Regions from separate parts of the Stenotrophomonas sp. As-7 genome, predicted to be linked through region 1. Evidence: predicted binding sites of a transcription regulator. Region 1 holds the regulator's gene; each other region holds the start of a gene.
What was found. The regulator FliA, encoded in region 1, starts transcription of late flagellar genes. The targets are predictions, from matches to a motif close to TAAAGTTTNNCNNNCNNNGGCCGATAA.
Positions count from the first base shown of each region.

Region 2: the regulator FliA is predicted to act here: its motif matches at 1,873-1,899, upstream of QP457_RS06790 (methyl-accepting chemotaxis protein).
Region 3: the regulator FliA is predicted to act here: its motif matches at 2,420-2,446, upstream of QP457_RS19365 (methyl-accepting chemotaxis protein).

Region 1 is NZ_CP127405.1:2,229,019-2,233,840, forward strand. It holds gene QP457_RS10325 (chemotaxis protein CheA) at 1-323, opposite strand, end outside; gene QP457_RS10330 (protein phosphatase CheZ) at 326-931, opposite strand; gene cheY (chemotaxis response regulator CheY) at 931-1,323, opposite strand; gene QP457_RS10340 (RNA polymerase sigma factor FliA) at 1,343-2,086, opposite strand; gene QP457_RS10345 (P-loop NTPase) at 2,083-2,970, opposite strand; gene flhF (flagellar biosynthesis protein FlhF) at 2,957-4,576, opposite strand; gene flhA (flagellar biosynthesis protein FlhA) at 4,722-4,822, opposite strand, start outside.
Region 2 is NZ_CP127405.1:1,447,997-1,452,818, forward strand. It holds gene QP457_RS06780 (hypothetical protein) at 679-1,296, shown strand; gene QP457_RS06785 (barstar family protein) at 1,324-1,716, opposite strand; gene QP457_RS06790 (methyl-accepting chemotaxis protein) at 1,930-4,152, shown strand; gene QP457_RS06795 (glycine zipper 2TM domain-containing protein) at 4,307-4,675, shown strand.
Region 3 is NZ_CP127405.1:4,245,528-4,250,349, reverse strand. It holds gene QP457_RS19385 (LysR substrate-binding domain-containing protein) at 1-173, shown strand, start outside; gene QP457_RS19380 (transporter substrate-binding domain-containing protein) at 206-922, opposite strand; gene QP457_RS19375 (VOC family protein) at 1,035-1,406, shown strand; gene QP457_RS19370 (arylamine N-acetyltransferase) at 1,439-2,272, opposite strand; gene QP457_RS19365 (methyl-accepting chemotaxis protein) at 2,475-4,822, shown strand, end outside.

The DNA.
Region 1 (4,822 bases):
CCCGATGACACCGCGTCAAGCATCGACTGCAGGTAGTCCAGTGACTGCTGGGCGGCATCGAAGTGATGCGCCTGCAATACGGCCTGGCCGGCACGCACGGCGCCCAGCGCTTCTTCAGCGGCGTGGCACAGTTCGACCATCGCGGTGATGCCGAGGAAACCTGCGCCGCCTTTCAGCGTGTGGTAGCCACGGAACACCGCGTTGAGCTGTTCATTGTCCTGCGGTGCCTGTTCCAGCGACACCAGCTGTTCGCCAAGGCGATCCAGGATTTCCTGGGCCTCGATGATGAAATCGGCAGTGATGTCGTCGGCTACCGCGCCCATGGTTACAGCCCCAGATCCGACAACAGGTCGTCGGCGTCGTTCTGCGAGACCGCATGGCGGTCCAGTCCCTTCAGTGCCGGCCCGGCCAGTTCCGGGTCGGTGCGATGCTGTTCCGGCGGCAGGCCGAGCGCGCCGAAGCCTTCGTGCACGCGGCGGACGATGCCGACCACGCGACGGATGATCTGTCCGGTCAGGTCCTGGTAGCTCTGGGTCAGGGCGATCTCGGTGAGGTTGTGGCGGATGCGGTCGAGCTGCACGTCCTGGCCCGGCTGCAGGCCATCGGCGCGCAGCTGTTCGGTCAGGCTGCGGCACTCTTCGGCCAGGTCCAGGGTGCGATGGGTGGCCTGTTCGGTCATCGCCACCACGTGATCCAGGCGCGCGCAGGCGTCGTCAAGCTCGCCGGCTTCATCGGGCACGGTCGGCAGTTCGCCCAGCGCCTGGCCCAGTTCGCGGGCCAGCCGCGAAAGGCCGCTCATCATCGGCTGGGTGCGTAGTGCGACCAAGCCGTCGATGCGCTGGCGCCAAGCCGCTTCGTCGCCGGATTCCAGCGCGTCCAGGGCTTCCTGCAGGCGCAGGGCGAGGGCACTCTTGTCGACCGTGGTATCCATCAAGCGCTGGCCGCCAGGCGTTCGAAGATCTTGCCGAGCTTCTCTTCCAGCGTCTGTGCGGTGAACGGCTTGATGATGTAGCCGTTCACGCCGCTCTGCGCTGCCTCGATGATCTGCTCGCGCTTGGCTTCGGCGGTCACCATCAGCACCGGCAGGGTCTTCAGCTTGGCATCGGCACGGATCGCCTTCAGCAGTTCGATGCCGGTCATCACCGGCATGTTCCAGTCGGTGACCACGAAGTCGAACGGCTGGCTCTGCAGCAACGACAGCGCGGCATGCCCGTCCTCGGCTTCGGCGGTGTTGGTGAAGCCCAGATCGCCCAGCAGGTTCTTGACGATACGACGCATGGTCGAAAAATCGTCGACGATCAGGATGCGCATGTTCTTGTTCAAAGCAGAGTTCCTTTGTTGATCAGCTCTCGAGGCCGGCGTCGGCCGCCTCGAAAATCTTCAGTCGGCCACGCAGGCGCAGGACCGCCTGGCCGTGGATCTGGCAGACCCGCGACTCGCTCACGCCGAGCACTGCGCCGATCTCCTTCAAATTCAGTTCCTGCTCGTAGTAGAGCGACAGCACCAGCTGTTCGCGCTCGGGCAGGTGGCCGATGGCATTGCCAAGCTCGCGGCCGAACTCGCCGCGTTCCAGTACCTGCTGCGGGGTCGGGCCGCCCTGGGCGACGGTGTCCAGCTCGCCCTGGTCTTCAATGCGCGACTCCAGGCTGAGCACCTGCCCGCGCGAGGCATCCTCCATCAGGCGCAGGTACTCGGGCAGCGGCATCTCCATCGCGGCGGCCACTTCGGTGGCGCTGGCGGCGCGGCCGGTGCTCTGCTCCAGGCGGCGGATGGTGGCAGCAGCGTCGCGGGCACGGCGGTGCACCGAACGCGGCACCCAGTCGCCACGACGGATCTCATCGATCATCGAGCCGCGGATGCGGATCGAGGCGTAGGTCTCGAACGAGGCGCCCTGGTCGGCGTCGTAGCTGCGCGACGCTTCGATCAGGCCCATCATGCCGGCCTGGATCAGGTCGTCCACTTCAACGCTGGCCGGCAGGCGCGCGGCCAGATGGTGGGCGATGCGCCGCACCAGGTCCGAGTGCTGGGCGATGACCTCATTGGCCGCCGTGCGCTGGACCTCTCTGTACTGGGCGGCGCCTTTCATGCGGCCACCCCGCGCTGCTTGATGATGCGTTCGAGGAAGAACTCGACGCCACCGCGCGGCTCGGTCGGTGCCTGCCAGCGGGCGGTGCGGCGGGCGATCTCGGTGATCGCCAGCGCCGACGGGCTGGACGGATAGGCCTTCACCACCGGCTGCTGGCGCTGCACCGACAGGCGCAGCCAATCGTCCTGCGGCACGCAGCCGAGGTAGTTCAGCGAGACATCGGCGAGGAATTTCTCGCAGACGCGGGTCAGCTTCTCGTACAGCACGCGGCCTTCGTTGGGGTCGCGCACCATGTTGGCCACCACCTGGATGCGGTCCACGCCACGTTCGCGCGACAGCACCTTGATCAGGGCATAGGCGTCGGTGATCGAGGCCGGTTCATCGCAGACCACCACCACGGTGTCCTGCGCGGCCTGGCAGAAGGTCAGCACGCCATCGGTGATGCCGGCGGCGGTGTCCACCACCATGATGTCCAGCTCGCGCTCCAGTTCGGAGAACACGTTGACCAGGCCCACATGCTCGGCCGGGGCCAGCTCGGCCATGTGCCGGCGGCCGGACGCGGCCGGGACCACCAGCACGCCGTTCGGGCCTTCGATGATCACATCATCCAGGCTGCAACGGCCAGCGACCAGGTCGGCCAGGGTATTGGTGGGGCTCAGGCCGAGGATCACGTCGATGTTGGCCAGGCCGAGGTCGGCGTCCAGCAACAGGGTGCGTTTACCCATGCCGGCAAGCGCCACGGCCAGGTTGGCCGACACGTTGGTCTTGCCGACGCCGCCCTTGCCGCCGGTCACGGCAATCGTGCGCACAGGGCCGAGCGGCTCGCTGCGGGTCGCCGTCAGCGGGAAGGTGGTGGTCAGCTTGGCGTACTCACGCGACGGCATGGTTCAACTCCGGGTTGCAGGGCATATCGGCCGCGCGGCGCAAATCTTCAAGGCGAAGTACAAGATTGGCTGCACTGGCCCGGTGCAGGTCGTCCGGGACGTCCTGGCCATCGGTCACCCAGGTGATCGGCAGCTTGTGGTCCACTGCCACCGACAGGGCGTTGCCGAAGCGGCCGGTCTCGTCCAGCTTGCTCAGCACCAGGCCCTGCAGGTTGGCCGCGCCGAAGCGGCGCACCACCTCGTCCATGTCGCCGAAGCTGGTGTTGGCCGGCAGCACCAGCAGGGTGCGGACCTGGCGGGCGGCGCGCAGCCACTGCAGCTGGGCGGCCAGTGCACGGTCGCGCGGGCCCAGGCCGGCGGTGTCGATCAGCACCAGCTTGTAGTCCTTCAATCGCTCCAGCAGCTGGTCCAGGTCGGTGCCGCTGTTGGCCTCGTGCACCGCGATGCCGAGCTGGCGGCCGTAGCCGTACAACTGTTCACGGGCGCCGATGCGCATCGTATCGGTGGTGACCAGGGCGACATCGCGGGCGGCATGGGCTTCAGCGAAGCGCGAGGCCAGCTTGGCGATGGTGGTGGTCTTGCCGGCGCCGGTCGGGCCGACCAGGGCGATCACACCGCCTTCCTCCATCGGATCGACCGGGGCGATCGGCAGCTTGCGCGAGATCAGCCCCAGCATCAGGCCGCGGCCACGATGCGCTTCGGTTTCCAGCGGAATCTGCATGGCCACGTCGCGGGCGATGCCGGCGTCGAAGCCGTACTCGTCCATCAGGTCCAGCGCGGTTGCGCGCACCGGGCAGCCGCGCAGGCGCTCATCGGTGAAGCGGTTCATTTCGCGCTCGATCACCTGGCGCATGCCGGCCACTTCCTGGCGCAGGTGGCGGATCTCGGCGTCGTCGGCAACCAGAGTGAGAGCAGGTGCCGGGGCCAGGGTCGGCAGCGGTGCCGGCGCAACTTCCGTCGGCTGCACGGCAACCGGCGCATGGGCTGTGTCGTCTTCGTGGGCCGTGGTCGCCTGGAGGGCAACCGGCAGCGGCGGCGGCGAGACTGCCGGCAGCTGCGCGCTGTCTTCCAGCGGCGGATCGATCTGGAAGCGGGCGCGGTTCACCGCGGCAGCTGCGGCCGGCAAGGGCGCAACGATGGCGTCGGCAAACGGGGCGAAGATCTGTTCCGGCAGCGTCGATTCATTGACGGCGGCACGCGCCAGCGTAGCGGCGAAACCGGTGCTGCCACGGGTCGGCACGATTTCGTCGGCGCTGTCGAGGGTGCGGCCGGTCGCGCCGACGGCAGCGCGGGCGAGGGCGGCGACGGCGGAAGTGGTGGCTGCCACCGGCTCCGGTGCCGGGGTGTTGCTGCGACGGCGGGTGACCGCGGCGATCACCGCGTCGGCGGCGGTACGCGGCTTCGGTGCGGGCGGCGGCGCCACGTCGCGACGCGACGCTTCCAGGGCGCGCTGCACGGCGCTCTCATCGTAGTTGGCGGCTGCCACGATCTCGATGCCTTCCTCGATCCGGCGGTTGGACAGGATCACGGCGTCAGGACCATGTTCCTTGCGCACCAGGTTCATGGCCGAGCGCATGTCGGCGGCGACGAATCGTTTGATTTTCATGCTGTGGTCACGGGACGAAGTCGGCGGAGTGGCGGTCGGAGAACGCGGGTGGTCGGTGGTCTGCACGGTTCGGGTTCCCCTTGGAATCTGTCTGTTGCGAGTGTTTGAAAGTGGTGTCTGTTTTCTGGCGCTTTGCAGGGCGGCGTCAGCTGATCGTTCCGACCAGCTTCAGGCGCTTGTCCTCCGGCACCTCGCTGTAAGCCAGGACCGACAGCGACGGAACGCTGTGGCGGACCAGGCGGGCCA
Region 2 (4,822 bases), 780 kb from region 1:
CTGACCCTTCCCGATGGTCCCGGCCGTTGCCGGCCGCTGACGCGTCGCTCGGGGTGTTTTGGGCTATTCGCCCTCGAGTAGTCGCCTACTCACACCATGGCACGGATTGTTGCTCCCCGCGATGACGACATCAGCCTAACAGCTAAGCACCCGTCATGTCGCTCAGAGCGACATCATTTCGCTTATTGTCGTTCAGCTATTGGTCATAGAGCTGTTGCGGCGATGTTGCGTTGGAGCGCGCGTCTCGCGGGTGGCGCCAAAGACCCTTGCGGCACAAGGCTCCTGGTGACTAGGATCTTCTTTTAGTCGTTTTGCTTCATCAGCGGGGTGTGTTCGGCGGACTTGTCTTTGGACATGGGACTCGTGGATCAGGGGCGTCCGCTCGCGCCGGAGGGCAGCGGGGCGGAGCGGGTACAGGGCTGTCCATGGTAACTGGTCGGGGGGAAAAGGCGCTTTCGTTGGTGGCGTGTGAGATGTCGCAGACAAGCAGCGGCGGTGGCGTCCGTGGCGGTCAGTGGCTGCGTGGATGCCGCAGGATAGCGGCGATCACGTATGAAATGGTCGCTGTGGGCGCGCCGTCGGGGGAGCTTGATGAATGTGTTGTGTGGGTCACAACCTGCGTTTGGATCGCCGGTGGAGAGTTGACGGCCGCAATCGGGCGGTCAACGGAGTTCCTGCATGTTCCTTCGTACGTTGTTTGGTATGTTGCTTGTCAGTACTTCGGCTCCGTCCTTGGCTGCAGAAGTATCCGGATCAAAGGACCTGCACCACCTCACTCTGCGGATGCTGCACGACGCGAACCCCGTATTCTCGCCCCGTGTAAGCGTGCAGGAAGGACGCACGGCGATCCTCACGCTGGAGGAGAAGCATGGGCGCCGCTACACGTTGGTGCTCGATGTTGCCCAGACATCGGCCTTTGTCGGTGAAGCGGCCGCAGACCTGCAGTGGAGTCTGTGGCAGGGAGAACAGTTCAGCGGTACGTTGTTGCAGGAGGGTGCACTGACGATTTCTCCGATAACGGTGCAGGCGGGAGCGCGAAGCGGGCGACCGCTGGGGCTTTACAAGCAGGGACTGGATGCGGGTCCGACCGACGTTCAGGTGCTTGACTATTCAAGAGAGACGCCGCTTCTGGAGGCGGATGACGCGTTGAAGGCGTGTGCGATCGCCACGACGGTGGCATCTGTGCGCAACAGCGGATGCTGTGGCGCGAAGTGTCAGGATGGCAGCGGACAGTCGCTCAAATGCTGTGGGGCAAGTTCCTGCTGTGCTTGTGGCACCTGTTGCCATGTTCCCTGATGTGGAGTGGCAACAGGCCTGACTGCCTCAGGCACGTTGCAGATTGATATTCGGGTGGCTGGCGAAGATATCCATCACGATGTCAAAGTAGGTCTGCCCATCGCCGCGCTGCAGGGCGTCCAGCTGGCGGCCGATGGCTTCGGCATTGAACGTACCCGGTTGCCGCAGCTTGTCCTGCAGCCACGCACGCGTGGCCTCCACTCCCAGTGCATCGCGGCTGCAGTCGATATCGCGCCAGACCACCGTGGCCGTTTTGTGCCCGGCCAGTGCGCCATAACCGCCGTACAGCAGATCGTCCAATGCATCGAGGCTGGGCCCGAGCTGCCAGTCTTCGCCAGCCATGAATACACGGTTGATTTCTGCGTAGAAACTTGGGATATCAACGATGACGATGCCGTTGATCTGCAGGAATACGTTCATCTGCCGACTATAGCGTTGCGCGGCCAAAGAGCGCGCGGCTTATTCATCTGCGTGATGCATTCCCACCCTGCCTTCAGTGGAAAATGGGGAGGAATAAGGGAAGGGCTCTACTTGAATGCATTTATGTTAATGAGGCGTTGTTTCAGTAAATGTATTTAAAGTTTCCCCGGATCGTGCCGTCACCGATATAGGGCCACGATCAAGGGAATTGAGATGCTCGCCTTACGCAACCTCCGTGTGGGATCCCGGCTTTCTGCCGGCTTCGGTCTGCTGTTGCTGTTCATCATGGCCATCGTCGGCCTGGTGTTGTACGGAAACCATCTGAAGTCTGCCCAGTTCGAGAAAGTGGTGGGCGTGAACATGGTCAAGATGCGGTTGTTGAACGACATGCTTGATACCAACAACGCGGTGCTGATGCATCGTCGCCTGATGGTGATCAAGCGCGGCGAGGAGTTCGACAAGGATTACCAGCGGGCGCAGGAACTGAGCCGCACCTACGACGGCATCTGGGACAAGTACGTCAAGATTCCCCGCGATGCCACCGGCGACACGTTGGTGGCGCAGATCGCGGCGGCACGCAAGGCCACCGACGCCTCCACCCGGCAGTTGCACGAACGGATGAAGGCGGGCGACTACGACGGTGCGGCCACCGAACTGCTGGCCGAACACGGTCTGGCCACCGCCTGGAATGGAGCGATCTCCAGCCTGCTGCGGCACCAGGAAGCCCTGACCGAACGCAGCCGTGAGGAGTATCGCGCCACGGAAGCGTGGACGGGAACACTGTCCATCGCCTTCGGTGTGCTCAGCCTGATCCTCGGTGCACTGGCTGCGTGGGCGATCACCCGCAGTCTTACCCGGCCCTTGGCGGGCGCGGTGAAGCTGGCCGATGGCATTGCCAACGGTCGCTTGGACAACGTCATCGATGCCTCGGGCAACGACGAGGTGACCCAGTTGCTGAAATCCATGCAGCGCATGCAGGGGCAGCTGCAGGCCGTGATGACGGCGCAGGGCGAGATGGCGCGGCAGCATGATGACGGCAGCCTGAGCTACCGCATGGACGAGAGTACCTTCCCCGGCGATTACGGGCGGATGGTGCATGACACCAACGCGCTGGTGGGTTCGCACGTGCAGGTGCAGAACCGCCTGATCGAAGTGATGAAGCACTACGCACGCGGCGACCTGTCGGTGGACATGGATCGCCTGCCGGGCGAGAAGGCGGCGATCACCCAGGCCATGGATGAGACCAAGTCCAGCCTGTCGGCCATCAACGGCGAGATCCGCCGGCTGGCCACAGCCGCGGCCGCCGGCGACTTCAGCCTGCGTGGCGACGAAACTCGCTTCGAGCACGATTTCGGCGAGATGGTGACCGGGTTGAACCGGTTGATGCAGACCACCGATGAGAATCTGGTGCAGGTGTCGAGCCTGCTGCAGGCGATCTCGCGCGGCGATCTGACCGTACGCATGCAGGGCGATTTCCACGGTGTCTTCGCGCGCATGCGCGACGACTGCAATGCCACCGTCGAACAGCTGACCCAGATCGTCGGCCGCATCCAGACCAGTGCATCCAGCATCAATCTGGCAGCGGGGGAAATCGCCTCGGGCAATACCGATCTGTCGCGGCGTACCGAGCAGCAGGCGGCCAACCTGGAAGAGACGGCAGCGTCGATGGAGGAACTGACCTCCACGGTGAAGCAGAACGCCGAACACGCGCGCCAGGCCAATCAGCTGGCGATCGGTGCACATGGGGTGGCCTCGCAGGGCGGCGAGGTGGTCGGTCAGGTGGTGACCACCATGAGCGCCATCGAAGCGTCGTCGAAGAAGATCGCCGAGATCATCAGTGTGATTGATGGCATCGCCTTCCAGACCAACATCCTGGCGCTCAACGCCGCGGTGGAAGCGGCGCGCGCGGGCGAGCAGGGCAGGGGCTTCGCCGTGGTGGCCAGTGAGGTGCGCACGCTGGCGCAGCGCTCGGCTGGCGCCGCCAAGGAGATCAAGGGCCTGATTGAAGAGTCGGTGGGCAAGGTATCCGACGGCTCGGCGCTGGTGCGTCAGGCCGGCACCACGATGGGCGAGATCGTCGCCTCGGTGCAGCGGGTGACCGACATCATGGCCGAGATCTCGGCGGCCTCGCAGGAGCAGAGCTCGGGTATCGAGCAGGTCAACCAGACCGTGATGCAGATGGACGAAACCACCCAGCAGAATGCTGCGCTGGTGGAAGAGGCCAGCGCTGCAGCACGTTCGATGGAGGAACAGGCCAACCTGCTGGCCGAAGCGGTATCGGTGTTCCGCACCGGGGCTTCGGTGGCGGCGGCAGCGGTCCGGCCGATGTTGGCAGCGGTCGCTGCAAGCGTGCCGCCGGTGCGTCGCGTGACCGGCGTGCCGCCGCGGATCGCGCCCTCGCTCGCGGCCAACACGGGTGGGTGGGAAGAGTTCTAAGCCGGGTGGGAGACGGCGCCCATCGCGATGCTGGTCGCGATGGGCGCATTTTTGTTTCCTGAACCGATGGTGGCCGCTCAACACCCGCAGACGCGGATTTCACCTGCAGTTGCCACCCGCAGGCAGACACTTGCGCCATACCGGAGCACAGGAGATGGCCATGAAGACCTCGACCCGATTGATGGTGCTGGGCACCTTGCTGGCAGCCTCGTCCGTTGCTGGCGCACAGAATTACGGCCCGCGTGATGAAGGCCGCAAGTTCAACGATGGCAGCCGCGTGGTCTGCAAGAACGTGGAAGTGCAGCGCAATACCCGCGATCCCAACCGCATCACCGGTACCGCCACCGGCGCCGTGGTTGGTGGTTTGCTGGGCAACCAGGTAGGCGGCGGCAACGGCAAGAAGCTGGCAACGGTTGCCGGTGCCGTGGCGGGCGGCGCAGCCGGCCGGCAGATCCAGGGCAACCATCAGCAGAAGACTGGTGATCGCGTGGTCGAGCGTCGTTGTGAGCGCGTCTACCGCTGATCCCCCATGCGATAACCCCTTCCACACTGCTGTACCCGAACGCCGGCCCTGTGCCGGCGTTCTTCGTTTCCGGTCCCGTTCCGCGGAGCAGGGCGCATGCCTATACTGCGCCGACCTCCAGGGATGAATCGCCAGTGAACGAGTCGA
Region 3 (4,822 bases), 2.0 Mb from region 1:
ATTCCGGCCAGTTGGTTGCGTTGTCGGACCTGCGCCTGAAAACCGCATGGCCGCATTGGCTGGTGTACCCGCAGCGCTCGATACGCCACCGTGGCTTCCTGGCCTTCCGCGAATGGCTGCACGCGCAGGCAGCCGAGCATGTGCGGCACATGCAGGCCGCGGACGCGGGATAGCGCCAAGCGAGCGTAGTGACGGGGAGTGTGCGTCAGCGCACCAGCGTGACCGCCTGCCCGGCACGTGCAAAGGCTTCGCCCAGCAACGGCCCGGCCTTGATGGCCTCCACTTCCGCGAACACTGCCTGCAACGCCGCTGCGGGTCGAGCAACGGGCGCTGCGACCGCCTGCTGGATCACGGTGAAGCGATCTGCCAGCACGCGATGGCCGGCATGCGCCTGTGCCCAGGCCTGCAGGGGTTGGCGTACGCCGGCCGCTGCATCCAGCCGCTGCTGGTCGAACAGGGTTATGGCCGCGGCCGAGGTATCGGCACGCTCAATCGTTGCCTGCTGCAGCTCGCGGCTGAGGAACAGATCATAGGCGGCGCCGCGGCCCACTGCGATGCGCAGCCCGTCGCGATCGAGATCTGCAACCTGCCGTGCTGGGCTGTCATTGCGCACCAGGTAGGTTCCTTCGATCTCCACATACGGTGCACTGAAGGCAATGCGGTCGGCGCGTGCCGGGTCCACCGCCAGGAAGGCCAGGTCCCACGCATCGTCGCTCGCCGCTGCCACCACTGATGCGGCGGCGTTGTGGCAACTGAAGCGGGCCTGCACACCCAGCCGCTGTGCCAGCGCGGTGGCCAGTTCCACCGATGGCCCGCGTGGTGCATCGGCGTCGCCTTGGGCCAGCACCGGGTTGCCGAGGTTGATGGCTACGCGCAGGTAGCCGAGCGGGGCCAACGCATGACGGTGATCGGCCAGGGACATTGGTGGACTCCGGTACGGCGGGGCGTTCCAGCATGCCAGCTGTGGCCGTATCGTGTGGTGTGCAGAGCTGCGATCCTGTGTTTCATCCGCCTGCATGCCCAGCCTGATCACCATGAATCCCATCCTGCACGTTGAAGTTCCCGCTGCCGACCTGGACCGTGCCATGGCGTTCTACCGGCAATGGCTGCAGGTGGACATCGATACGCCGATCACCGTGCATGACTGCCGGATGGCGTACCTGCCATTCAACGATAGGGGCGCGGGTGCCAGCATGGCGCTGGTGCACGGTGCTGACTACCTGCCCTCGGAGCAGGGTCCGCGTATCTACCTGGGCGTGGACGATCTGGATCACAGCCTGCAGCGTGCCCTTCAGGCTGGCGCGGTGCTGTGCTTCGGCCCGGACGTGGCCGGTGACTGGCGGGTGGCCGAGATCCGCGACAGCGAGGGCAACCGGATCGCCCTGCAGGCGCCCGTCACCTCATAGCCCAGAGGTCAGCAGCCGAACATCGCGTGGCGCTACACGGACGCGGCGCGCGATCGCTGCAGCCAGTCGGCAATGGCCGGATCCAATCGCGGATCGTCCGGAAGGCGCATGCCGAAGCCCTGCTGCAGCACCTCGCGCACGTCCTGCACATCGCGCAGCGGGCGCTTGGCCGGTACCCGGCCCGGGCGATATTCGGTGTAGTTGCCGCTGCCGATGGTGCGTCGCCAATCCGGCCCGGTCAGTGATGCACGCAGTTGGCCAGGAAAGCTCGACTGCGGATGCGTACACACGTACCAGTTGCCCACTTCGTTATCGATCGGCGCCGGTGGCTGCAGGTCGAAGCGGTACAGCGCCCGCCAGTCATCCCCTGCTTCGGCGGCAAGCATGAAGTCGCCATCCTCCAGCCGCTGCACGCGGTAGCGCTCATGCGGTGTGTCCTGGACTGCGGTCTCATGCAGGCGCAGTGGCACGGTCGGGGTCAGGCTGCCGAAGCCGGTATCGACCAACCAGTCCGCTTCCTGCAGACGCACCCGCAGGAGCAGGTGCGTACGCGCGGTCAGCTCGCCCTCTGCAGCCGACAGCAGCACCCGTGCGCTCAGCGGCTGCGCATCGAAGCCCAGGGCCTGCAGCAGGGCCAGGAACGCGCCATTGAGTTCGAAGCAGTAGCCGCCGCGCTGCGCGTGCAGCAGCTTGTGCTGGACGCTGTCCAGGTCGATGGCGACCGCATCGCGCAGCAGGCTGGTAAGGGTCTCGAACGGCAGCAGGGCGTTGTGGCGCTGCTGCAGCAGGGTCAGCCCGGCCAGCGTGAGCGGTGGCGGGGCATCCAGCTGCAGGCGCTGCAGGTAGCGGGGGACGTCGATGGACATGGCAGGCACCACGGGCGGGGGGCTCCACTGTGCTACCGCAACCGGGGTTGAGGTCAAGTGTGCCTCGCCGGTGTCATCCCCCCGTCGCCTGCGGCCGGTACAACAGCGGCGACTGGTCACTGCGCGCGGCAGGATTCAGTTCAGCGCTAAAGTTCCGCTGCAACCGGTCGATAAAGGTGCGTCCTTCCGCCTGGAGTCTGTCATGTCGGCCGTCGTTCCCCACCTTCGGTCCCTGCGTAGCCGCGTTGTCGGGTTGCGTTCCCGTTTCCCTGGCCTGCTGCGCTGGCTGCAGCCACATCGGCTCAGCGTCGCCGACAAGCTCAAGGCGACGTTGCTGGTCTGCAGCCTGGGCCTGGTGGCCATCGCCGCCGTCCACGCCTGGACCAGCCATGCGAGCACGCAGGCGGCACGCGATCAGGCCAGCTACCAGCACGGCAGTAACCGCGTTGCTTCGCTGGCCGCCCGGGTGGCCGAGGCCCGGCGCCTGCAGACCCAGTATGCGCGCAGTTTCGATGATGCGGACCGCAGCCAGTTGCTGGCCACGCAACAGATGTTGAAGCAGGACCTGCAGGCGTTGCGTGGCATGCCGATGGACGCGGGCCGGCGCAAGGTGCTGCAGGCGATGGCCGAGGCTGTCGATGCCTTCTCACAGGGCATCGCCGCGTTGTTCGAACGGGTGGATGAGATGGGGCGCGGCGACGCTGGTCTGGCCGCTCAACTGCAGCAGGCCGCCGACGCGCTGCAGGCGCAGGTGGATGCGCTGGAGCGCCCTGCGCTGTCCCTGCATGTGCAGCGGATGCGGCGCCAGGAAGCATTGCTGCTGCTCGATGGCGATTCCACCCACGCCGATCGTGCCAGCGAAGAAAAGCTGCCCTTCGATCTGGCGTTGGCCGGCCTGCCAGCTGACGTGCAGGAGCGCGTGCGCAACGGAATGGAGGCCTACCAGGCCGCATTGCTGGGCTATACCGCTGCACGCGTCGGCCTGGACGTGGAGGCACAGTCGCTGCTTGAGACTGCGGCGGCCGTGGGCCCGGCATTGACCGCTTTCCAGCAGGCTCAGGTTGCAGCACTGGAACAGGCACAACTGCGTCAGCGATCGGGTGCAAGGATGGCCAGCGTGCTGTTCGTGGCTACCCTGCTGCTGGTGGCCAGCGTGCTGATCACCAGCCTGGTACTCGTGGTGCGCGCGGTGCGTCGACCGATCCAGGACACCCTGCGCTTTGCAGGCGATATCGCGGATGACCGGCTCGACACCACGCTGCGCGTGCACAACGCCAATGATGAGATCGGCCAGCTCGCGCAGCGCCTGGTCGACATGCAGCAGCGCCTGCGTGCGCGCACCGAGACCGAACGCGCGTTGGCACGCGGCAACACGCGCGTGCGGCAGGCGCTGGACAGTGCCCAGACCGGCTTGATGGTGGTTGATGCGGAAGGGCAGGTGGCCTACGCAAACCCGGCGCTGCTGCAGCTGCTGGCGCTTCCCGCAGAGGCATTGCTCGGCAGCGACGCGGTCCGCCTGCATCCGGCGCTGGCGGGACTGATCGGTGTCCGTCAGCGCGAAGAGCGTGAGATCGGCCACGCCGGTACCCGGTATCAGTTGATCGCCAATGCCATCGTCGAGGACGACCATTTCCTTGGCGTTGCGGTGGAATGGCGCAGCCGCGCGCTTGAAACGCTGCTGGAAACCGAAGTGGCGGCACTGGTCGATGCGGCGGCGCATGGCGAGCTGCAGGGTCGCATCGCGCTGGAGGGCAAGCAGGGGTTCGTACGCACGCTGTCGACCAGCATCAATCGCCTGCTGTCCACTTTCGAGACCAACCTGGGCGACCTGCAGGCGCTGCTGGCCGCACTGGCACGCGGTGACCTGAGCGTACGCATGGAGGGCGACCTGCAGGGCGTGTTCGCCCGCATGCGTGACGATGCCAACGCCACTGTCGCGCAGCTGGGCCACATCGTCACCCGTATCCAGCAGGCCACGGTGCGCCTGGATGTGGGTGTCAGCGAGATCGTCGCCGGCCATCACGATCTGTCCCAGCGCACCGAGCAGCAAGCGGCCAACCTGGAGGAAACCGCGGCATCCATGCATGAGCTGACCGACACCGTCGGCCGCAATGCCGACGCGGCGGGGCTGGCCGATGGACTGGTACGCGACGCCGCCAAGGTTGCCGAGCGTGGCGGCACTGCGGTCGGCCAGGTGGTGGCGACCATGCAGGGCATCAGCGCGTCGTCGCGTCGCATCGGCGACATCATCCAGCTGATCGATGGCATCGCGTTCCAGACCAATATCCTGGCCCTCAACGCGGCGGTGGAGGCGGCGCGTGCAGGCGAGCAGGGTCGCAGCTTCGCGGTGGTGGCGGCCGAAGTCCGCTTGCTGGCCCAGCGTAGTGCGGACGCGGCCAAGCAGATCAAGGGACTGATCGAGGACTCGGTGGCGCGGGTAGGCCAGGGCAGTACGCAGGCCGAGCAGGCGGGCGCCACGATGGACGAGATCGTCAGCAGCGTGCAGCAGTTGGCCGGGTTGCTGGCGGGTATCCGCAGTGCGTCGCACGA